DNA from 4 places in the Bradyrhizobium sp. SUTN9-2 genome. Region 3 is predicted to be linked to each of the others. Evidence: predicted binding sites of a transcription regulator. Region 3 holds the regulator's gene; each other region holds the start of a gene.

Region 1 (5,645 bases), 3.9 Mb from region 3:
GGCTTCCACAGAGGGAGTGCCGATTGCCAGAAGCACATCCGGCCCCCACTTCACGAGCTCAGCCGCTTGAGCATCGGCGACATTCGGATCGCCGGCCCACCAGCGATACTCGATATGGATGTTGCGCCCCTGTTCCCAACCGAGTTCACCCAGACGCTGTCTCAGTTTCTGGTAGCCGGCCTGGCTCTCCGGATCGCTCGCCCTACCTCCCGCCAACACACCGATCCGCCGCACATTCCCCTGCGCGGATGTGCTCAGCGGATAGGCCGCCGCGCCTGCAGCGAGCATGATGAATTCGCGCCGCCTCATGACCGTCGACCTCGCTATGCGTTGCCGTCCTGCATCACGGAGAACGTCTGGGAAACATTACCCCTTTTTCTTGACGTCCTTGACGTTGCTAAACTCGATACCCTCGGCACGCTCCTTGGTGTAGCCGAGGTAGAACTCGTTCCGGGCGAGATAGACGGGATCGCCGTCGACGTCGTCGGCAATGCTCGAATTATTGGCGGCGATGAAGCTGTCGAGCTTCTTGCGGTCCTCCGAGGAGACCCAGCGCGCCAGCTGGAACTCGCTGACCTCGAACTCGACCGGTAGCGAATATTCCGCCTCGAGCCGGGCCTTGAGCACATCGAGCTGCAGCGCGCCGACCACGCCGACCAGCGCCGGGGCGCCGTCGCGGGGGCGGAACACCTGCACCACGCCCTCTTCCGACATCTGCTGCAGCGCTTCCTTCAGCTTCTTCGCCTTCATCGCGTCGGTGAGACGGACACGGCGGACGATTTCCGGCGCGAAGCTCGGCACGCCGACGAAGTTGAAATCCTCGCCCTCGGTCAGCGTATCGCCGATGCGCAGCGTGCCGTGGTTGGGAATGCCGACGACGTCGCCGGCGAAGGCTTCGTCCGCGACCGAGCGGTCCTGCGCGAAGAAGAATTGCGGGCTCGACAGCGGCATGCTCTTGCCGGTGCGCACGAGCTTGGCTTTCATGCCGCGGCTGAGCTTGCCCGAACACAGGCGCGCAAACGCGATGCGGTCGCGGTGGTTGGGATCCATGTTGGCCTGGATCTTGAACACGAAGGCGCTCATGCGCGGATCGGTGGCCTCGACCTTGCGCTGGTCGCTGTCCTGTGCGCGCGGCTCGGGCGCGAACTTGCCGAGACCCTCCAGGAGGTCGCCGACGCCGAAATTGCGCAGCGCGCTGCCGAAATAGACCGGCGTCAGATGTCCCTCGCGGAACGCGTCCAGCTCGAACGGCTTCGACGCCTCGGTGACGAGCTCGAGCTCGTCCTTCACGGCGGAGACGTCGAGATTGGCGTTGAGCTTGGCGAGCTCTTCGATCTCGATCTCGAGCGCCGCGCCGGTCTTGGCGCCGCCGCCTTCGAGCAGGCGCACGCCGCCATTGACGACGTCATAGGTGCCGAGGAAGTCGCGGCCGCGGCCGACCGGCCAGGTCATCGGCGTGGTGTCGAGCGCCAGCGTCTTCTCGATCTCGTCGAGCAGCTCGAACACGTCGCGGCTCTCGCGGTCCATCTTGTTGATGAAGGTGATGATCGGGATGTCGCGCAGACGGCACACCTCGAACAGCTTTCGGGTGCGCGCCTCGATACCCTTGGCCGCGTCGATCACCATCACGGCGGAATCGACCGCCGTCAGCGTGCGATAGGTATCTTCCGAAAAGTCCTCGTGGCCCGGCGTGTCCAGCAGGTTGAAGACGAGGCCTTCGAACTCGAAGGTCATCACCGAGGTCACCACCGAGATGCCGCGCTCGCGCTCGATCTTCATCCAGTCCGAACGCGTGTTGCGCCGCTCGCCTTTGGCCTTGACCTGGCCGGCGAGGTTGATAGCGCCGCCGAACAGCAGCAGCTTTTCGGTCAGCGTGGTCTTGCCGGCGTCGGGATGGGAGATGATCGCAAAGGTCCGCCGCCTCGCCACCTCGGCGGCAAGCGGGGAACGGGCCGGCGATTCGGCTGTGGTGGCGGCGATGTCGGACATGGCGGGAGCGTGTGGCAGGGAAAACGGGCCTGATCAAGCCTCATTTGGTGATTGCGAAGGTTTCCGGCCAGCCCCATATCCCCCTTTTGGGAGGACGACCTCCCTGCCCATCAGCACACCAGCCGCGGGGACGACCCTGCCTTGAATGGAGGGTCGTCATGGCCTGGAGCATCCTGTTCGTCGCCGGTCTCCTCGAGATCACCTGGGCCATCGGCCTGAAATACACCGAGGGCTTTAGCAAGCTTGTCCCGTCCGCGGTCACGCTCGCGGCCATGGCCGGCAGCGTCATCCTGCTCGGATTTGCGCTCAAATCCCTGCCCGTCGGAACCGCCTATGCGGTCTGGACCGGCATCGGCGCGGTCGGCACCGCGACGCTCGGCATGGTTCTGTTCGGCGAGCCGGCGACGGCCTTCCGCCTCGCCAGCATCGGCCTGATCGTCGCCGGCATCATCGGACTGAAGCTCGTCACTTGACGAGCTGGACCACCCACCAGGTCAGCGCGGCCACGATGCCTGAGGCCGGGATCGTGATCACCCAGGCATAGACGATGGAGCTTGCGACGTTCCAACGCACGGCCGAGACGCGGCGGGCGGCGCCGACGCCGACGATGGCGCCGGTGATGGTGTGGGTGGTCGAGACAGGAACCCCGAGGTAGGTCGCCATGAACAGGGTCACCGCGCCCCCGGTCTCGGCGCAAAAGCCCTGCATCGGGGTCAATTTCGTGATGCGCAGGCCCATGGTGCGGACGATGCGCCAGCCGCCCATCAGCGTGCCCAGCGCCATCGCCGCCTGGCACGACAGCACCACCCAGAACGGCACCGAGAACTCGCTGCCGAGATGGCCCTGCGAATAGAGCAACACCGCGATGATGCCCATGGTCTTCTGCGCGTCGTTGCCGCCATGGCCGAGCGAATAGAGCGAAGCGGAGACGAATTGCAGGATGCGGAAGGCGCGGTCGACCGCGAACGGCGTCGAGCGCACCGAGGCCCAGGACACGATCGCAACCAGCGCCATTGCGAGCAGGAAGCCAACCAGCGGCGACAGCACGATGGCCAGCACGGTCTTGGACAGGCCGCTCCACACCGCAGCCGAAATACCGGCCTTGGCCAAGCCGCCGCCGACTAGCCCGCCGATCAGCGCGTGCGACGACGACGATGGAATGCCGAGCGCCCAGGTCACGAGGTTCCAGACGATGGCGCCGACGAGGGCTGCGAAGATCACCTGGGCGTCGACGACCGCGGGATCGATGATGCCTGTGCCGATGGTCTGGGCGACGTGCAGCCCGAACACCAGGAACGCGATGAAATTGAAGAACGCGGCCCAAAACACCGCGAATTGCGGCCGCAGCACTCGGGTCGAGACGATGGTCGCGATCGAATTGGCGGCGTCGTGCAGGCCGTTCAGGAAGTCGAACAGCAGAGCGACGGCGATCAAGCCGACCAGGACGGGAAAAGCCAACGCAGCATCCACGGCGGCCCTGCCCTACACTTGCTCGATGACGATGCTGTTGATCTCGTTGGCGACGTCGTCGAAGCGGTCGGCGACCTTCTCGAGATGGTCGTAAATCTCGACGCCTACGATGAAGTCCATCGCATTGCCGTCGCGATGCTTGAGGAACAGCTCCTTCAGGCCGATGTCGTGGAGATCGTCGACACGGCCCTCGAGCTTGCCGAGCTCCTCGGTGATCGCGGTCAGCATGGCGACGTTCTTGCCGATCTCCTGCATCAGCGGCAGCGCACGGCCGACCAGATTGGCGCATTCGATCAAGAGTCCGCCGATCTCGCGCATCGGCGGCTCGAAACTGCGCACCTCGAACAGCATCACGGCCTTGGCCGTCTGCTGCATCTGGTCGATGGCATCGTCCAGCGACGTGATCAGGTTCTTGATGTCGCCGCGGTCGAACGGGGTGATGAAGGTGCGGCGCACCGCCGTCAGCACCTCGCGGGTGATATTGTCGGCGTCGTTCTCGAACTGGTTGACGCGCTGGCAATAGACCGGCGTCTCCTCGCCCCCGTTGAGCATGCCCTGGAGCGCGACCGCGCCCTGGATCACGGTCTGGGCATGGCGGTCGAACAGGTCGAAGAACCGCTCTTCCCTGGGCAGGAACGCACGAAACCATCGCATCATGGGGACAAACTACCGGTTGGAAAATGGTCAGGCCCGCAAGGGCTGTCACAAAACTGTCATAGACCATTTTCGATCCGCGCGCGTGTCGCCTCACGCCCGCGGAGCCGGATCATCCACCGCTTTCATGCATCAATGAAATTGATGCAATATCAGTTACTTAGAGCGAACGCCGGAAGTAATGCGCGATTTCGCCGACGACACCGCGGCGGAAGGTCAGCACGCAGACCACGAAGATCGCGCCTTGGATCACCGTCACCCACTGGCCGAAGCCGGCCAGATATTGCTGCATGGCGATGATCACGAAGGCGCCGACCACGGGACCGAAAACGGTGCCGAGCCCGCCGACCAGCGTCATCAGCACGACCTCGCCCGACATCGTCCAGTGCACGTCGGTGAGCGAAGCGTTCTGCGCCACGAACACCTTCAGCGCACCGGCAAGGCCGGCGAGCGTCCCCGACAGCACGAAGGCCAGGAACTTGTATTGGTCGGTGCGGTAGCCGAGCGAGATCGCGCGCTGCTCGTTCTCGCGGATCGACTTCAGCACCTCGCCGAACGGCGAGTTGATGATGCGGAAGATCAGGAGGAAGCCGGCGAGGAAGCCGACCAGCACGACATAGTACAGCACCGTCGGCTTGGACAGATCGAGCACGCCGAACATGCGTCCCTGTGGGATGCCCTGGATGCCGTCCTCACCATGGGTGAACGGGGCCTGGAGATAGATGAAGTACAGGAGCTGCGACAGCGCCAGCGTAATCATCGAGAAATAGATGCCCTGGCGTCGGATCGAGATGTAGCCGGTGACGATCGAGAGCACGAACGCCGCGGCGACGCCGACGAGAATGCCGAGCTCGGGCGGCAGCGCCCAGACCTTCAGCGCATGCGCGCTGCAATAGCCGGCCGTGCCTAAGAACATCGCGTGGCCGAACGACAGCAAGCCGCCATAGCCGACCAGCAGATTGAAGGCGCAGGCGAGCAGCGCAAAGCACAGCGCCTGCATCACGAAGAACGGATAGACGCCCGTGAACGGCACCGCTGCGAGCAGCAGCGCCATCACTGCGAATACAATCATCTCGTCGCGCATTGCGCGCGGGGTCACAGGAAGCGTGTCGTCCGTCAGGGTTGTCATCTCAGGCCGCCCTTCCCGTCAATCCCGTCGGCTTCACCAGCAGCACCAGCACCATCAGCACGAACACGACGGTGTTGGAGGCCTCGGGGTAGAAATACTTGGTCAGGCCTTCGATCACGCCGAGCGCAAAGCCGGTGATGATGGAGCCCATGATCGAGCCCATGCCGCCGATCACCACCACCGCGAACACGACGATGATGAGGTCGGCACCCATCAGCGGCCGCACCTGGTTGATCGGCGCCGAGAGCACGCCGGCAAGCGCGGCAAGGCCGACGCCGAGACCGTAAGTGAGCGTGATCATGCGCGGCACGTTGATGCCGAAGGCACGCACCAAGGTCGGATTTTCGGTCGCGGCGCGCAGGTAGGCGCCGAGCTGCGTCTTCTCGATCAGGAACCAGGTCGC
Region 2 (5,645 bases), 620 kb from region 3:
CCGAACGTGTCGAAGAAGGCGTAGACGATGTTGACGACCAGGAGGAAGAAGATGGTCGGCGACAGCAGCGGGAAGATCACGGTCCAGAACCTGCGCATCGGGCGGGCGCCGTCGATCGCAGCCGCCTCGATCACGCTTCTGGGGATGCTCTGCAGGCCGGCGAGGAAGAACAGGAAGTTGTAGGAGATCTGCTTCCAGGCGGCGGCCAGGATGATCAGCGCTGCGGCCTGGTCGCCGTCGAGCAGTGGATTCCAGTCGATGCCCAGCGCCCGCAGGTAGCGCGAGAGCACGCCGAGCGAGGGATGCAGCATGAAGATCCAGAGCACGCCGACGACCGGCGGCGCCACCGCATAGGGCCAGATCAGCAGCGTGCGGTAGAGCATCGAGCCGCGCAGCGGCTTGTCTGCCATCACGGCCAGCAGCAGCGCGAACGACAGCGACGACACCGCGATCGCGAACGAGAAGAAGAAGGTGCGCAGGATCGCCTCGAAATAGGCGGGCTCCTTGAACAGCTCGATGTAGTTCTCGAACCAGACGAAGCTGGTCGACAGGCCGAAGGCGTCCTGCAGCAGGAACGACTGGATCATCGCCTGCAAGGCCGGCCAGTAGAAGAAAATCAGAACGATCGCGAGTTGCGGCGCAACCAGCGCATAGGGCAACAGCTTCGATTGGAAAATGGCTTGCTTTTGCATGATGCCCAGCGCGGCAGGCCGGGGGACCGGCCTGCCGCTTGTCGCCTTACTTCACGGCGGTCTTTTCGAACTGGCGCAGCATGGTGTTGCCGCGCTCGACGGCCGCGTCCAGCGCCTGCTTGGCGGTCTTCTTGCCGGCCAGCGCCTGCTCGATCTCCTCCGCCCAGACGTCACGGAGCTGCACCATGTTGCCGAGGCGCAGGCCGCGCGAATTCTCGGTCGGCTCCTTGTTGGTCAGCTCGAGCAGCGGCGTCTCCAGATAGGGCTGGTCCTTGTAGAAGCCATCCGCCTTGGCCTTCTCATAGGCCGCCTTGGTGATCGGCAGATAGCCCGAGGCCTTGTGGATGTAGACTTGGCGATCGGTGTCCGAGAGGAAGGAGAAGAATTTGGCGACGCCCTTGTAATCGTCCGCCGGTTTGCCGCCCATTACCCAGAGCGAGGCACCGCCGATGATCGAGTTCTGCGGCGCGCCCTTGGCGTCCGGGTAATAGGGCATCGGCACCGCGGTGAAGGCAAACTTGGCCTGCGCCTTGACGTTGCCGAAGAACGCGGACGAGGTCAGGTAGAGCGGACATTCGCCCGACGTGAAGCGGCCTTCGCCGGTGTTGGTGCGGCCGGCATAGTCGTAGGTCTTGTCCTTCTGGAGCTCGACCAGATTTTCGAGATGCTTGACCTGGAGCGGACCATTGAAGGACAGCACGGTGTCGAAGCCGTCGAGGCCGTTGGCCTTGCTGGCGAGCGGCACGTTGTGCCAGGCGGAGAGCTGCTCGAGATTGACCCAGGTGACCCAGGAGTTGGAGAAGCCGCAGGTGGCGTGGCCGGCCGCCTTCAGCTTCTTGGCGGCGTCGAACACTTCGGGCCAGGTCTTCGGCACCTCGACATTCGCTTTCTTCAGTGCGTCGAGGTTGACCCACATCACGGTCGAGGACGAGTTGAACGGGAAGGACAGCATCTCGCCCTTCGAGGTCGAGTAATAGCCGGTGATCGCAGGCAGATAGGCCTTCGGATCGAACTTCTCGCCGGTCTCGGCCATCAGCTTGTAGACCGGCTTCACGGCGCCGGTCGCGGCCATCATGGTGGCGGTGCCGACCTCGAACACCTGCATGATGTGCGGCGCGTTGCCGGCGCGGAACGCGGCGATGCCGGCGTTCATCGTGTCGGCGTAGTTGCCCTTGTAGGTCGGGATCACCTTGTAGTCGCTCTGCGTGGTGTTGAAATCGTTGGCGAGCCTGACGATGACGTCGTTGTTGGCGCCGGTCATCGCGTGCCACCACTGGATTTCGGTCACGGCAAGCGCCGGCGACGCGCCGAGACCAATTGTGAGTGCGACGGCCGCCGCCGTGCCAAAATGTCGAAGAGCCATCAAGAACCTCCCTTGCCCGTCACTAAAGAAGCGCTTGCGCTAGCAGCGCCATATGACGTTCACATGACTGTGTAAGCGGGAGAAACGAAAGCAGCAAGCGCGGCCAAATGGGAAGTTGTCAAATAGGCCAAGACGGAGCCGTCAGCCAACTCGTTCGCGCTGCACATGCGTGCGCGCGCCGCAGTGCGGCATTGAGATGAGGCACTATCGTGCCGCGGGCTCCGAACCTCTCCCACTTGCAAGCGGGAGAGGGAGCGCACCACCGTTGACGCTCGCCTTAGCTCAGCGTTTCCGCTCGGGACCGCAGACCGTGCCTTTTTCGACCATCGCGTCGATCTCGGCCTTGGAGTAGCCGAACTCGCCCAGCACCTCGGCCGCATGCTGGCTGAATTTCGGCGGCACGCGGCGCAGGCTCGGCTTGCTGCGGTCGAGCCGGATCGGCGAGGCAACGCCCTTGTACCAGTCCTTCTCGATAATATCGCCACGCGCGATCGTGTGCGGATTGGTCAACGCCTGGTCGATCTTCTGCACGGGACCTGCAGGCAGGCCGGCCGCGAGCAGGCGGTTGCACAGCGGCTCGGCCTCGTGCTGGCTGAACACGGCGGCTAGCTCGGCGCGCAGTGCCTCGCGATTGGCGATGCGGTCCTTGTTGCGGGCAAAGCGCGGATCGGTGCCGAGCTCGGGCTTGCCGATCTCCTTCGCCAGCTTGCGGAAAGTGCCGTCATTGCCGACGCCGATGAAGATGTTGTCGGTCTTGGTCGGGAAGATCGCGTAGGGCACGAGGTTCGGATGCTCGTTGCCGGTGAGACCAGGCGGCTTGCCGTGCATGAAATAATTCGCGGTGTGCGGATGCATGATGGCAAGGCCGGTCTCGTACAGCGTCGTCTCCAGGAACTGGCCCTTGCCCGACCGCTGCCGCTCCGACAGCGCCATCAATATGCCGATCGCCGCATAAAGTCCGGTGGTGATGTCGACCAGCGGCACGCCGATCCGCATCGGCCCGCTCTCGGGTGAGCCGGTGGCTGCGATCATGCCGGTCATGGCCTGGATGATGGCATCATAGCCGGGGTTGCCGCCGCGCGGGCCGTCGGCGCCGAAGCCGCAGATCCGGCAATGCACGAGGCGGGGATATTTCTTGCTGAGGACGTCGTTGCCGATGCCCCATTTCTCCAGCGTGCCCGGCTTGAAATTCTCGATCAGGACGTCGGCGGTCTCCAACATCTTGAGCAGCACGATTCGGCCGCCTTCGGAGGCGAGGTCGAGGCCGATCGAGCGCTTGTTGCGGTTGATGCCGACGAAATAGGCCGCATCCTCCTCGTGGAACGGAGGGCCCCATTCGCGCACCTCGTCGCCCGCGGGCGGCTCGACCTTGATCACGTCGGCGCCGTGGTCGGCGAGGATCTGGGTGCAGTAGGGACCGCCGAGCACGCGCGTGAGATCGATGACGCGCAATCCGCTCATGGCGCCCGTTGCTGCTTCAGTCATGCCTTCGCTTCCCTGTGTCGATCATTGGATCACAGGCCTAGCGAGGTTTGTTTGCGCCAGCAATGGCGCCGAGCGTGGAGCCGTATGCGCCGCCGAGCAGCCATGCCGCGGGGTGGCAAATTCCCTCGTAAGCGGCCGGCCCGAGGGGGGATTCCCGGGCCAGCCAATCCGCGCTGCCGATCAGACCACCGTCAGGCGAACGTCGACATTGCCGCGCGTGGCATTGGAGTACGGGCACACCTGATGCGCCTTCGCGACCAGCGCCTCGGCGTCTGCGCGGGCGAGACCCGGCAGCGAGACGGCGAGGTCGATGTCGAGGCCGAAACCGCCCTCGGAGCGCGGGCCGATGCCGACGGTCGAGGTGACCGAGGCATCCGCAGGCACCTTTGGGCCGCCCTGCGAGGCCACGAACTTCATCGCGCCGATGAAGCAGGCGGCATAGCCGGCCGCGAACAGCTGCTCGGGATTGTTTCCAGCGCCGCCGCCACCGCCGAGCTCCTTCGGCGTGGTGAGCTTGACGTCGAGCGCGCCGTCGAGGGTCGCAGCATGGCCGTCGCGGCCGCCGGTGGCCTTGGCGCTGGTTTTGTAGAGGACGTTCACAGACATTGTCGTCTCCTCGGGTCTTTCGGGGTTGGGGTGCGGGCTTTATCGCAGACAATTAGATTGTGCGCAATCTAATTCGTCCCGCCTCACAGTTAATTGTTCGCAATTGAATGTGGCGCCGGCCGGGACCAGAATGGGAGAAACGTGCAGGATTCTTCATGGCCCGGAAATCAACGGCGGTAGACCCGCTTAGTCTCGACAACCAGATCTGCTTTGCGGTCTATTCCGCTACGCACGCCTTTAACCGCGTCTACAAGCCGCTGCTCGATCGGCTCGGCCTGACCTATCCGCAATATCTGGTCATGCTGGTGCTGTGGGAGCGCGATGACGTGCCGGTCAAGGAGATCGGCGAGAAGCTGTTCCTGGATTCGGGCACGCTGACGCCGCTGCTGAAGCGGCTCGAGGCCGCCCATCTCGTCAGGCGCACCCGCTCGCGTGAGGACGAGCGCCAGGTTCTGATCGCCCTGACGCCGCAGGGCCATGCGCTGAAGGAAAAGGCCCGCAGCGTGCCGCAATCGATCCTGGCGGCATCGGACTGCTCGGTGTCGGAGCTGGTCGCGATGAAAGACGAGATCGTCGCGCTGAGGGATCGGCTGAATGCGGTGATCGGGGAGTAGGGGACTAAAGCCGCTTCTTGGCGAAGGCGCGGCCTGATGCTGACTTCAAGTACTTTTCGAATGCGACGGCCTGCTTCTCATCGCTGAATGCGACGTAAGTCTTGAGCCGCCAAGGTCCGTATTTCGAAGTGTGGGGCACCTCGCCAGCATTGTGCTTTGCCAGTCGGGCGCGGAGGTCGTCAGTGATCCCGACATAGAAGTGGAGAGAATCAAGGCTCTCAAGGATGTAGACGTACTTCACGGGCACACTCCTCGGTAGGCGAGGAGAGCTTACACCCGCTCTTGTTTTGCTGAAGCCCGGCTTCGCCCTTCGGGGCTTCGCCGCGGCAGCCTTCGCTAGCTTCGCCACGAGGGAGCGGAGCTGGCTTGCCGAGCCGTAGCTGGCGAAGCCAGCGAAGGCTGGTGGAGCCAGGCGGGATCGAACCGCCGACCTCTTGCATGCCATGCAAGCGCTCTCCCAGCTGAGCTATGGCCCCTTAGTCCAAATGGGAGGATCCTGGGGGACCCGTCCCGGCCGGCGAGCGCTCTAGGCGACTCGCGCGGTGCACCCTTTTTCACAGATCAGGGCTGATCTCAAGTCTCTTCATCACCGCCGACATCACCAATGATGTCGGTCACGTCCTCATCGCCCTCTTCCTCGTCGGCAATGAAGGTCGAATCGTCGTCATCATCGTCGTCGAGGGTCTCGTCGACCTCGATATCGTCCTCCGATTCGGGCACGACCGCCTTGACCTTGCCGGTGTTCTCCTCGGCATCGGCCTCCTCGAGCGAGACCAACTCCTCGGTCTCCGCCGGCTCCGGCGCGTTGTCCTGGGCCATGTTGCGGGCCTCGGCCGCACGGGGGCCGCGGGCAGGAGCGACCGGGGCGATCGGCACCACTTCGCC
Region 3 (5,645 bases):
CGGCCGCCGCGTCCGCGGTTGCCAGCACCGCGCCGATCGGAAAGCCGCCGCCGAGCGCCTTGGCGAGCGACATCACATCCGGTGTGACGCCGGTGCGCTTGTAGGCAAAGAGCTCGCCGGTGCGGCCCATGCCGGTCTGCACCTCGTCGAAGGCGAGCAACAGGCCGCGCTCGTTACAGAGTTCGCGCAGCGCCCTCAGGAAGGCGTGAGGTGCAGAACGAACGCCACCCTCGCCCTGGATCGGCTCGATGAGAATGCCGGCGGTGTGCGGACCAATCGCCTTCTTCACGGCGTCGAGGTCGCCGTGCGGCACCTGATCGAAGCCGTCCATCGGCGGACCGAAGCCCTCGAGATATTTCGCAGAGCCGGTGGCGGCGAGCGTCGCCAGCGTGCGGCCATGGAAGGCACCCTCGAAGGTGATCATGCGGTAACGCTCCGGATGCCCCTTGGAGAAGTGATGGTGGCGCACCAGCTTGATCACGCCTTCCAGCGCCTCGGCGCCGGAATTGCAGAAGAACACGAAGTCCGCAAAGCTCTCATTGCAGAGGCGGCTTGCGAGCTTCTCGCCGTCAGGGCTCTGGAACAGGTTCGACATGTGCCAGAGCTTGGTCGCCTGCTCCTGCAACGCCTTGACCAGCGCGGGATGGACATGGCCGAGCGCATTCACCGCGACACCCGAGGTGAAATCGAGATAGCGATCGCCGTTGGTCGCGATCAGCCAGCAGCCTTCGCCGCGCTCGAAACCGAGGTCGGCCCTGGCGAAAACGGGGAGCAAATGCGGCGCTGCGCTGTTAGTCATGACGTCACTTGAATGTTGCGGACGGTGTGAGGCATGCATTGCGCGACGCACCATCGACCGGCCCCGGAAAACGAAACGTGCCGCCTTTTAAGGGCGGCACGTGGCACTATCTTATGCCTGGCAAGACGGGTGTCAATGCCGCCCGGAAAGCCTCGCGAAACGCTGATTCCGTAGTCTTGCGGTGCCGATTTTGCGGGTTTTTCACCACGGAACATGTGGAAGCGAGTCGGCGGACTCTTGCGCGGGAGTCACGCCATATTGTAGCGTTTGGACTGTCAGATACGACATCTCGTGCAGCAGTTCTGATCCCAGAAGTCCTCATGTACCGGCGTAAACGTTCGGGCGTCTTGAGCGCGCCCGGCGAGCCTTAAGGGATTCTGACGGCACGGGTTTTTCAAGGCTAAAGCATTCGCTGCGAAGGCCCCAGGATGGCAGGCGCGCAGCGAGGGAAAGGGTGCAATGACGGTTTTGACCTGGTCCGATGATCGCGTCGAGCAGCTGAAGAAGCTCTGGGAGGCCGGACTTTCGGCCAGCCAGATCGCGGCGGAGCTCGGCAATGTGACCCGCAATGCCGTGATCGGCAAGGTGCACCGGCTCGGCCTGTCCGGCCGCGCCAAGAGCCCTTCATCGGCAGCGCCGCGGCCGCGCAAGGCACGGCCCGCGCAGCATATGATGCGGGTGACCCGCCCCGTCGCGCGCGGCAACACCGCGTTGGCGCAGGCCTTCGAGGTCGAGTTGGAAGCCGAGCCGGTTACCTACGACAACGTGGTGCCGATGAGCCAGCGGCTGTCGCTGCTGGAATTGAACGAGGCGACCTGCCACTGGCCGGTCGGCGATCCCTCGAGCCCGGATTTCTTCTTCTGCGGCGGCAAGGCGCTCTCCGGCCTGCCCTATTGTGCCCAGCATTCGCGCGTGGCCTATCAGCCCGCAGCGGATCGCCGTCGCGCAGCACCGAAACCGGGCACGCGGTGAGCTTGCGGAATTCCCTGATCGCCAAGCTTGATCGCCAAGACTGCAGCCGTCACACGATGACGGCTCCCAATCGCTCGGTGTCATCCCCGCGAATGCGGGATCCGTAACCGCGGGGCGCAATCGTTGCGCGAGATGGTCACTCCGTGTCTTCGCCAAACCACGTCCTGTGGCTGATCGCGAAGAGCGCAAGCGCTCGCGCTGAGATCCCGGGCTCACGCTGCGCGCGCCCGGGGATGACGGCCGAGATCGGCGCCGCAGTTCGCCAAACCAGCTGTCGCTGGCGCCTTACGTCTGCTCAGCCTTCGCGAAGCGATCGTCCAGCGCGTAGCCGGCGCCGCGGACGGTGCGGATCGGGTCCTGCTCGCGGCCAAGATTGAGCAGCTTGCGCAGGCGGCCGATATGGACGTCGACGGTGCGCTCGTCGATGTAGATGTCGCGGCCCCAGACGCTGTCGAGCAGCTGCTCGCGCGAGAACACGCGGCCGGGATGCTCCAGGAAGAACTCCAGCAGGCGATATTCGGTCGGACCGAGATCGATCGGCCGGCCCGAGCGCGCCACGCGGCGCTTGTCGCGGTCGAGCTCGATATCGCCATAGGCGAGCACAGTGGCGAGGCGCTCGGGACTCGCACGCCTGAGCAGGCCCTTCACGCGCGCAAGCAGTTCCGGCACCGAGAACGGCTTGACGATATAATCATCCGCGCCGGTCGCGAGCCCGCGCACCCGTTCGCTCTCCTCGCCGCGCGCGGTGAGCATGATGATCGGCAGCTGCTTGGTCTCGGGGCGGGTCCGAAGCCGCCGGCACAGCTCGATGCCTGACAGGCCCGGCAGCATCCAGTCGAGCACGATCAGATCGGGAATGTGCTCCTTGAGGCGGGTGTCGGCGTCATCGCCGCGCATCACCGTCTCGACGTCATAGCCGTCGCCTTCGAGGTTGTAGCGAAGAAGCTCGGTGAGAGCTTCCTCGTCCTCAACCACCATAATGCGTGCGCCCATGTGGTCGTAGCTCCTTAAGTCGTCAGGTGTTCGGCACCGTCGTGGCGAAGGTCGTCATGTCGCCCTTCGGCCGCTTGTCGGTGATCGCCTGGCCCTCGATCATGTAGAACACGGTCTCGGCGATGTTGGTGGCGTGGTCGCCGATCCGCTCGATGTTCTTGGCACAGAACATCAGGTGGATGCAGAACGAGATGTTGCGCGGATCCTCCATCATGTAGGTGAGGAGCTCGCGGAACAGCGAGGTGCAGATGGCGTCGACTTCTTCGTCGCCCTTCCACACCGCCATCGCCGCCGGCAGGTCGTGCGCGGCATAGGCGTCCAGTACCGACTTGACCTGCTGCTGCACGAGGTCGGTCATGTGCTCCAGGCCGCGGAACAGCTTGAGCGGATGGAAATCCGTCTCCAGCGCCGCGACGCGCTTGCCCATATTCTTGGCGAGATCGCCGATGCGCTCGAGATCGGTCGCAACGCGCATCGCGCCGACGATCTCGCGCAGGTCGACGGCCATCGGCTGGCGGCGGGCGATGGTGAGCACGGCGCGCTCCTCGATGCGCTTCTGCAGCGCGTCGAGCTCGACGTCGGTGGCGACGACGCGCTGGCCGAGCGCGACGTCGCGGCGGATCAGCGCGTCGACGGAATCGACGATCATGCGCTCGGCGATGCCGCCCATCTCGGCGACCAGGCGGGTGAGCTCCTGAAGGTCGCTGTCGAAAGCCTTTACGGTATGTTCAGAACCCATGTTCCGTCTCCTCAGCCGAACCGGCCGGTGATGTAATCCTGCGTGCGCCGATCGCTCGGCGACGTGAAGATCTTGCTGGTGTCGTCGAACTCGATCAACTCGCCGAGATACATGAAGGCGGTCTTGTCGGAAACGCGCGCGGCCTGCTGCATGTTGTGGGTGACGATCGCGATCGTGTAGTTCTCGGACAATTCCTGGATCAGCTCCTCGACCTTGGCGGTCGAGATCGGGTCGAGCGCCGAGCAGGGCTCGTCAAACAGGATCACCTCGGGCCGCACCGCGACGGTGCGGGCGATGCAGAGGCGCTGCTGCTGGCCGCCGGAGAGCGACAGGCCGGAGGCATTGAGCTTGTCCTTGACCTCGTTCCACAGCGCGCCACCGCGCAGTGCCTTCTCGACGCGGTCGTCCATCTCGGACTTGGAGATCTTCTCATAGAGACGAATGCCGAAGGCGATGTTCTCGTAGATCGTCATCGGGAACGGCGTCGGCTTCTGGAACACCATGCCGACCCGGGCGCGGAGCAGGTTGAGGTCGAGCTTGGGGTCGAGGATGTTGGTATGGTCGAGCAACAGCTGACCGTCGGCGCGCTGGCCCGGATAGAGGTCGTACATCCGGTTGAAGATGCGCAGCAGGGTGGACTTGCCGCAGCCGGACGGGCCGATGAACGCCGTGACGCGGTTGGTGCCGAGCGCCAGGTTGATGTTCTTCAGCGCGTGGTGGTCGCCGTAGTAGAAGTTGAGGTTGCGCGCCGTGACCTTGGCGGGCGCCTCGGGCAGGGGCTGCGAGCCGGGATGAACGGTCGGCGCGCTGACGGAAACAGACATTTCACTCATTTTGCAGTCCTCTCGGCGCCAAGGATGCGCGCGCCAATGTTAAGGGCAAGCACGGTCAGGGTGATCAACAGCGCGCCGCTCCAGGCGAGTTGCTTCCAATACTCGTAGGGGCTCTGCACGAAGTTGTTGATGGTGACAGGCAGGTTCGCCATCGTCTTGTTCAGGCCGAGGCTGAAGAACTGGTTCGACAGTGCCGTGAACAACAGCGGCGCGGTCTCGCCGGCGACGCGGGCGGTCGCCAGCAGCACGCCGGTGATGAGGCCGGAGCGCGCGGCACGATAGGCGATACGCTTGATCACCAGCGAGCGCGGCAGGCCGAGCGCGCTGGCAGCTTCGCGCAACGGATTCGGCACCAGCAGTAGCATGTCTTCGGTGGTGCGCACGACGACCGGGATCACGATGACGGCAAGCGCCAGCGCGCCCGCAATCGCCGAGAAGCCGCGCATCGGCACCACCACCGCGCCATAGATGAAGAGGCCGATGATGATCGAGGGTGCCGACAGGAGAATGTCGTTGATGAAGCGGATCACCGAGGTCAGCTTGTCGTTGCGGCCGTACTCGGCGAGATAGGTGCCGGCGAACAGGCCGAGCGGCGCGCCGATGCCGACGCCGATCACGGTCATGATCAACGAGCCGACGATGGCGTTGCGCAGGCCGCCCTCGGTCGATCCGGGCGGCGGCGTGTCAGCTGTGAAGACCTGGAGGTTGAGCCCGGCCAGGCCGTTGTAGAGCAGCGTGACCAGGATCAGCGCGAGCCAGGTGACGCCGAAGGCGGCGGCTGCGATGCAGAGACCGCGAATGACGATGTCCCAGCGGCGGCGGCGCGAATAGATCGGGTTCATGACTTCACTTCCCGGCCTTGGTTTCGAGGCGCAGCAGCATCAAACGGGCGGCAGCGAGCACGAAGAACGTCAGCACGAACAGCAGGAGGCCGAGCAGGATCAGGCCGGACTGGTGCAGGCCGTCGCTCTCGGCAAATTCGGAGGCGATCGCCGCCGAAATCGTCGTGCCCGGCGCGAAGATCGACGAGGAGATCCGAAACGAGTTGCCGATGATGAAGGTCACCGCCATGGTCTCGCCGAGCGCCCGGCCCAGCGCCAGCATGACGCCGCCGATGATGCCGACGCGGGTGTAGGGGATCACCACGCTGCGGACGACCTCCCAGGTGGTGCAGCCGACGCCGTAGGCGGCTTCCTTCAGCACCGGCGGCACCGTCTTGAACACGTCGACCGAAATCGAGGTGATGAAGGGCAGCACCATGATGGCGAGGATCAGCGCGGCGTTGAACAGGCTGAGATAGGACGGGGGC
Region 4 (5,645 bases), 3.8 Mb from region 3:
GCCATGCCGCGCATGTGCGGTCTCGCCCTGGATGTGCTCGATGATGCGCTTGCGCAAGGTCAGCGGCGACACCGCCATCTTTTCCAGATCGCTCGGCGCGGCATAGCCGGTGATGAAATTGAACACGCGCGCGGCATCGCGGCCGATCGTCGGGTCCGAGGTGAAGTAGGAGAGATCGGTGTAGATGCGCGCGGTGACCGGGTGATAATTGCCGGTGCCGGTATGGACGTAGGTCGTCAGGCTGCCGCCCTCGCGGCGCACCACCATCGAGAGCTTCGCGTGCGTCTTCAATTCGAGGAAGCCGTAGACGACCTGCACGCCGGCGCGTTCGAGATCGCGTGCCCAGCGGATGTTGGCTTCTTCGTCGAACCGCGCTTTCAGCTCGATCAGCGCGGTGACTGATTTGCCGGCTTCGGCCGCTTCGGCCAGCGCGCGCACGATCGGTGAATTGTTGGAGGTGCGGTAGAGCGTCTGCTTGATCGCAACGACGTCGGGGTCGCGCGTGGCCTGCTGCAGGAATTGCACCACCACGTCGAACGACTCGTAGGGATGGTGGACGATCAGGTCCTTCTGCCGGATCGCGGCGAAGATGTCGCCGCCATGCTCGCGCACGCGTTCGGGGTGGCGCGGCACGTAAGGGGTGAATTCGAGGTCGGGCCGGTCGAGGCGGGTGAGCTGCGAGAGCTCGTTCATCGCCTGCACGCCGTCGACCAGGAAGATCTCGTCGTCGGCGGCGGAGAGCGCGTGCTGCACGAAGCTGCGCAGCTGCTCCGGCATCTTGGCGTCGATCTCGAGCCGGATCACCGATCCGCGGCGGCGGCGCTTCAGTGCGGTCTCGAACAGGCGGACGAGATCTTCGGCCTCCTCCTCGATTTCGAGCTCGGAGTCGCGGATGATCCGGAAGGCGCCTTGGCCGTGCAGATTGTAGCCGGGGAACAGGCGGTTGATGAACAGGGCGGTGGCCTGCTCCAGCGAGATCAGGCGCACCGTGCCATCCGCCGGCAGGCGGATGAAGCGGTCGATCTTGCCGGGCATGCGGATCAGCGCGTTCATCTGCTTGCCGTCGGCAGCGCGCGTGAGCTGCAGTGCGATGGTGAAGCCGAGGCTCGGAATGAACGGGAAAGGGTGGGCCGGATCGATCGCCAGCGGGGTCAGGAGAGGGAACACGTTGTGGAGGAAGTAGTCCTCGATCCAGGTTCGTTCCGCCTTTGTGACGTCCTTGCCGTCGACCAGCACGATGCCGACCTCGGCCAACGTGGCGCGCAGGTCGCGCCAGATCGCCTGCTGGTCGGAAGCGAGCTGGGAGACGGTGCGGTTGATCAGCGCGAGCTGTTCGGACGGCGTCAGGCCGTCGGGGCTGCGCTCGGCGATGCCCTCGCGGACTTGGGCCTTGATGCCGGCGACGCGAACCATGAAGAACTCGTCGAGGTTATTGGCCGAAATCGACAGGAATCGCACCCGCTCCAGCACGGGGTGGCTGGGATTGACTGATTCCTCCAGGACGCGGCGATTGAAATGCAGCCAGGACAGCTCGCGATTGATGAACCGCTCGGGACTGGACGCGATCGCCGGAAGGCTCTCGGTTTCCGGGGCTTTCTCTTTCGTTTCAACAGCTTGCGCAGAGTCCATCAGAAGTCGGTCCATCCAGTTCACCCCAATTGCGACTCAAGCGCAAAAATCGGCGGGAGCATGTGTTAGAGCGATGACGTTTCGATGACATTGATGTTCCGCCCCTGCGCCGCGTCAAGCGGACTTCGGGGAGGCCTGCGAGCCTGTCAGGCGTCCCGGAGCAGCTCGGCGGCCAGCGCCCGGGTGACGGGACGGCCGAGCCGTAGGGCTTCGCTGTCGAGCAGCTCGACGGCCCGCCGGGCGGCAGCCGAGGACCGCTCCAGGCGCGTCGCGAGGTAGCCGACCACGCTCTCGTCCACATTGAGCTGGCGGTCGGCGCAGAACTTGACGATGAGGCCGCGGAACAGCTGGTCGTCGGGCGGCAGCAGCGTGACCGCCGGAACGGCCCGCAGGCGCGAGCGCAGGTCGCGAAGCTCGATCGGAAGCGCGGCCGGCGCCTCGCGGCCGGTGAACAGGACGTAGGCGCCGTCCTCGCGGGCGAGGTTCATCAGGTGAAACAGGGCACGCTCGTCGAAGTCCCCAGCCTTGAGATCCTCGACCACCAGCGCGCCGGTGGCGAGCGCGCCGGGCACGTCCGTCGCGGTCAGCGCATTGGCGGTGGTCGAGCGGGCGCCGGCTTCCTCGGCCCAGATCGCGGCGAGATGGCTCTTGCCGCTTCCTTCCGGGCCCGTCAGCCACATGATCCGGTTCGGCCATTCCGGCCAGCCGTCGATGAGGCCGAGACCGGCCGCATTGGCGGGGCCTTCGAGGAAGTTGTCCCGGCTGAGGCTCTCCGCATGCGGAAGCGCAAACGCCAATTGTCGGGGATGAACGCGGCCTGCCACGCTTGCTCTGCTCCATGCCGGCGCGCCGGCCCGCTTGTAGAGATTCGACTTGATGGTGCGGGACTTGGCCTTTTGCTGGGCTGCTTCCCCGCTCATTTGGCCTCGATCGTGCTCATGTGCCGCAGCCACTCGACGAGATAGAGCGACACGGAGGAGAGCGTGAAGACCGTGACGAGACCCATCAGGATGATATCATAAGGCGCGGGCTTGAAGCCGAAGGCAAGCGCCGCCAGCACCAAAGCTGCGAATGCCACTTGTGCCACCGTGTTGAGCTTGGAGACTTTCGACGGCTTCATCTCGACCGGCCGGTCGAACAACCAGGACACGATCACGGCGGCGACAATCATGATGTCGCGCGAGACCACCAGGATCACGATCCAGCGCGGGATCGCGCCCCAGATGCCGAGCGCCATGTAGATCGAGACCAGCAGCGCCTTGTCGGCGAGCGGATCGAGCAGGGCGCCGAGCTCGCTCGTCATGTTGAAGCGCTTGGCCAAAAAGCCGTCCACGGCATCGCTGATGCCGGCGATCAGGAAGACGGCGAACGCCACCTCCATTTGGCTCGACACGATGGCCCAGACGATGATCGGGACCAGCATGATGCGGCCCAAGGTAATGATATTCGGAATACTCACGAAAGCGCTTCCCGGCACCGGTTCTGACCTCAAATCCGGCCCGTTGCAGGCTGAACCGGTTGATATGTCTACATAGTATAGCGGGGAGCGCCATGCGAGCCATTGCGCGTCCCCGGAATTCAACGTAACCAGCCGCAAACCCACTGGAAATCGGGCATGACCGACCGCAAAAACGGCCTCACTTACGCCGATTCAGGCGTCGATATCGACGCGGGCAACCGCCTGGTCGACCTGATCAAGCCGATGGTGCGCGCCACCGCGCGCCCAGGCGCCGATGCCGAGATCGGCGGCTTCGGCGGCCTGTTCGACCTCAAGGCGGCCGGCTTCAAGGATCCGGTCCTCGTGGCCGCGACCGACGGTGTCGGCACCAAGGTCAAGATCGCGATCGAGACCGGCCTGCATGGCGGCATCGGCATCGACCTCGTCGCCATGAGCGTCAACGACCTCGTGGTCCAGGGCGCCGAGCCGCTGTTTTTCCTGGACTATTTCGCCTGCGGCAAGCTCGATCCGGAGGCCACGGCCGCCATCGTCGCGGGCGTTGCGGAGGGATGCCGCGAATCCGGCTGCGCTTTGATCGGCGGGGAGACTGCCGAAATGCCCGGCCTCTACAAGGACGGCGACTACGATCTCGGCGGCTTTGCCGTCGGCGCCGCCGAGCGCGGTACGTTGTTGCCGCGCAAGGACATCGCCTCGGGCGATGCCGTGATCGGTCTCGCTTCGTCCGGCGTGCATTCCAACGGCTTCTCGCTGGTCCGCAAGATCGTCGAGCAGTCGGGCCTCGGCTTCGAGGCGCAGGCGCCGTTCGCGCCGGTGATGACACTCGGCGGCGCGCTGCTGACGCCGACCAGGCTGTACGTGAAATCCTGCCTGCGCGCGATCCGCGAGACCGGGGCGGTGAAGGGGCTCGCCCACATCACCGGCGGCGGCTTCACCGACAACATCCCGCGCGTGCTGCCGAAGCATCTCGGTGTCGGCATCGACCTGGCACGCCTGCCGGTGCTGCCGGTGTTCAAATGGCTGGCGGCCCAAGCCGGCATCGCCGAGCTGGAAATGCTGCGCACCTTCAATTGCGGCATCGGCATGATCGCGATCGTCGAGCCCGACAAGGTCGACAAGGTCGTCGAAGTCTTCACCGACGCCGGCGAGACCGTGGCGCAGCTCGGCACCGTGATTCCGGCCGAGGGCGAGCACCGCGTCGTCTATAACGGCCACCTCGACATGGCGCTATAATGACTGGCGCCGTGATGAAGCGCCGCGTCGCCATCCTGATTTCCGGGCGCGGCTCCAACATGGCTGCGCTGATCAGGGCAGCCGCCGCCGCGGATTTCCCGGCGGAGATCTCGCTCGTCATCTCTAACAAGGCGGATGCGCCCGGCCTCGAACGCGCCCGGGCGAGCGGCGTGACCACCGAGGTGATCGAAAGCAAGCCGTTCGGCAAGGACCGCGCCGGCTTCGAGACGGTGCTGCAGGCCGCGCTCGACAAGCACGGCATCGAGCTGATTTGTCTCGGCGGCTTCATGCGCCTGTTCACGGCCGAGTTCACCAAGGCCTGGTACGGGCGGATGCTCAACATCCATCCCTCGCTGCTGCCATCGTTCCCCGGCCTCGACCCGCACGGCCAGGCCCTGCGCGCCGGCGTCAAGCTCTCCGGCGCGACGGTGCACTTCGTCATTCCCGAGACCGATGCCGGCCCGATCGTGATGCAGGGCGCGGTTCCCGTCAGCGACCACGATACCGCGGAGACGCTGTCCGAGCGCATCCTCGAAGTCGAGCACCGCATCTATCCCGAGGCGCTGCGGCTGCTCGCGGCCGGCAAGGTCCGCATCGAGGGCGATGTCTGCAAGACGGCGGGAAGCGCAGCGTCGGAGAATTTTTTGGTATCGCCGGTGGTGAGTTAGACAGCTCGGGACTCAAGAGCCGTAGAGCAGTCGATCGACCAGTCTGCCGACTTGCCGGGGGTGATCGAACACACCCGCGAATGCCTCGTCGGGAAGGTCCGAGCCGAAAACATCGAACGGCGTGAGTGCCTTCTCGTCGCACGACGAAGCTGGGCGTTGGAGTTCGTCGGCCGTCGTCTCTGGTCGATTGGTGGTGATATTCGTTTCTCCAGCTACGCGCTGTTTTGCTGCAGTTCGAAACAAAATCCCCCGGCAGAGCCGGGGGCAACGTCATGATCGCTCGCATGCCGCGAGAGACATCAGGAAACCTTGAGGTTCTCCGCGGATGATTTGCCGCGGTTCTCCACGAGGTCGAATTCAACCACCTGGTTCTCGTTGAGGGTAGAGAGTCCGGCACGCTCGACGGCGGAGATGTGGACGAACACGTCCTTGTCGCTGCCATTCGGCTTGATGAACCCATAGCCCTTTGTCGGGTTGAACCATTTGACGGTGCCCTTTTGCGGCATCGCTCGTCTCCTCCACTAGATATAAAAACGACGCGGCCGCTTTTTCGCGTGCCACGCCACAAACGGGCTCCCGGAAGTCTGTTCGAGTCTTGAGGCGCAATGTCGCGAAACGCACAGCAAACGGCCAATTCCGATTGTGAACGTTATTGCAAC

What was found. Region 3 encodes PhoB, which activates phosphate uptake and scavenging genes when phosphate is short. Its sites were predicted from a motif close to TGTCATNNANCTGTCAT; they were not measured.
Region 1: XF30_RS24010 (DUF47 domain-containing protein) is a predicted target of PhoB. The motif match lies at 4,160-4,176, and genes of this name have one in related genera.
Region 2: ugpB (sn-glycerol-3-phosphate ABC transporter substrate-binding protein UgpB) is a predicted target of PhoB. The motif match lies at 2,108-2,124, and genes of this name have one in related genera.
Region 4: XF30_RS23595 (RNA degradosome polyphosphate kinase) is a predicted target of PhoB. The motif match lies at 1,703-1,719, and genes of this name have one in related genera.

The regions. Positions count from the first base shown of each region.
Region 1 covers NZ_LAXE01000001.1:5,162,422-5,168,066, forward strand. Annotated here, with positions in the region: gene XF30_RS23990 (ABC transporter substrate-binding protein) at 1-309, opposite strand, end outside; gene XF30_RS23995 (peptide chain release factor 3) at 367-1,989, opposite strand; gene sugE (quaternary ammonium compound efflux SMR transporter SugE) at 2,148-2,462, shown strand; gene XF30_RS24005 (inorganic phosphate transporter) at 2,455-3,459, opposite strand; gene XF30_RS24010 (DUF47 domain-containing protein) at 3,472-4,116, opposite strand; gene XF30_RS24015 (branched-chain amino acid ABC transporter permease) at 4,274-5,242, opposite strand; gene XF30_RS24020 (branched-chain amino acid ABC transporter permease) at 5,244-5,645, opposite strand, start outside.
Region 2 covers NZ_LAXE01000001.1:640,869-646,513, reverse strand. Annotated here, with positions in the region: gene ugpA (sn-glycerol-3-phosphate ABC transporter permease UgpA) at 1-692, opposite strand, end outside; gene ugpB (sn-glycerol-3-phosphate ABC transporter substrate-binding protein UgpB) at 739-2,055, opposite strand; gene XF30_RS03025 (CaiB/BaiF CoA transferase family protein) at 2,338-3,540, opposite strand; gene XF30_RS03020 (organic hydroperoxide resistance protein) at 3,721-4,146, opposite strand; gene XF30_RS03015 (MarR family winged helix-turn-helix transcriptional regulator) at 4,302-4,760, shown strand; gene XF30_RS03010 (GIY-YIG nuclease family protein) at 4,765-5,001, opposite strand; tRNA gene XF30_RS03005 (tRNA-Ala) at 5,161-5,236, opposite strand; gene XF30_RS03000 (TIGR02300 family protein) at 5,334-5,645, opposite strand, start outside.
Region 3 covers NZ_LAXE01000001.1:1,263,336-1,268,980, reverse strand. Annotated here, with positions in the region: gene XF30_RS05925 (aspartate aminotransferase family protein) at 1-799, opposite strand, end outside; gene XF30_RS05920 (GcrA family cell cycle regulator) at 1,259-1,771, shown strand; gene phoB (phosphate regulon transcriptional regulator PhoB) at 2,057-2,764, opposite strand; gene phoU (phosphate signaling complex protein PhoU) at 2,787-3,503, opposite strand; gene pstB (phosphate ABC transporter ATP-binding protein PstB) at 3,515-4,336, opposite strand; gene pstA (phosphate ABC transporter permease PstA) at 4,333-5,178, opposite strand; gene pstC (phosphate ABC transporter permease subunit PstC) at 5,183-5,645, opposite strand, start outside.
Region 4 covers NZ_LAXE01000001.1:5,079,458-5,085,102, reverse strand. Annotated here, with positions in the region: gene XF30_RS23595 (RNA degradosome polyphosphate kinase) at 1-1,629, opposite strand, end outside; gene XF30_RS23590 (P-loop NTPase family protein) at 1,776-2,453, opposite strand; gene XF30_RS23585 (CDP-alcohol phosphatidyltransferase family protein) at 2,546-3,088, opposite strand; gene purM (phosphoribosylformylglycinamidine cyclo-ligase) at 3,245-4,318, shown strand; gene purN (phosphoribosylglycinamide formyltransferase) at 4,333-4,986, shown strand; gene XF30_RS23570 (cold-shock protein) at 5,286-5,492, opposite strand.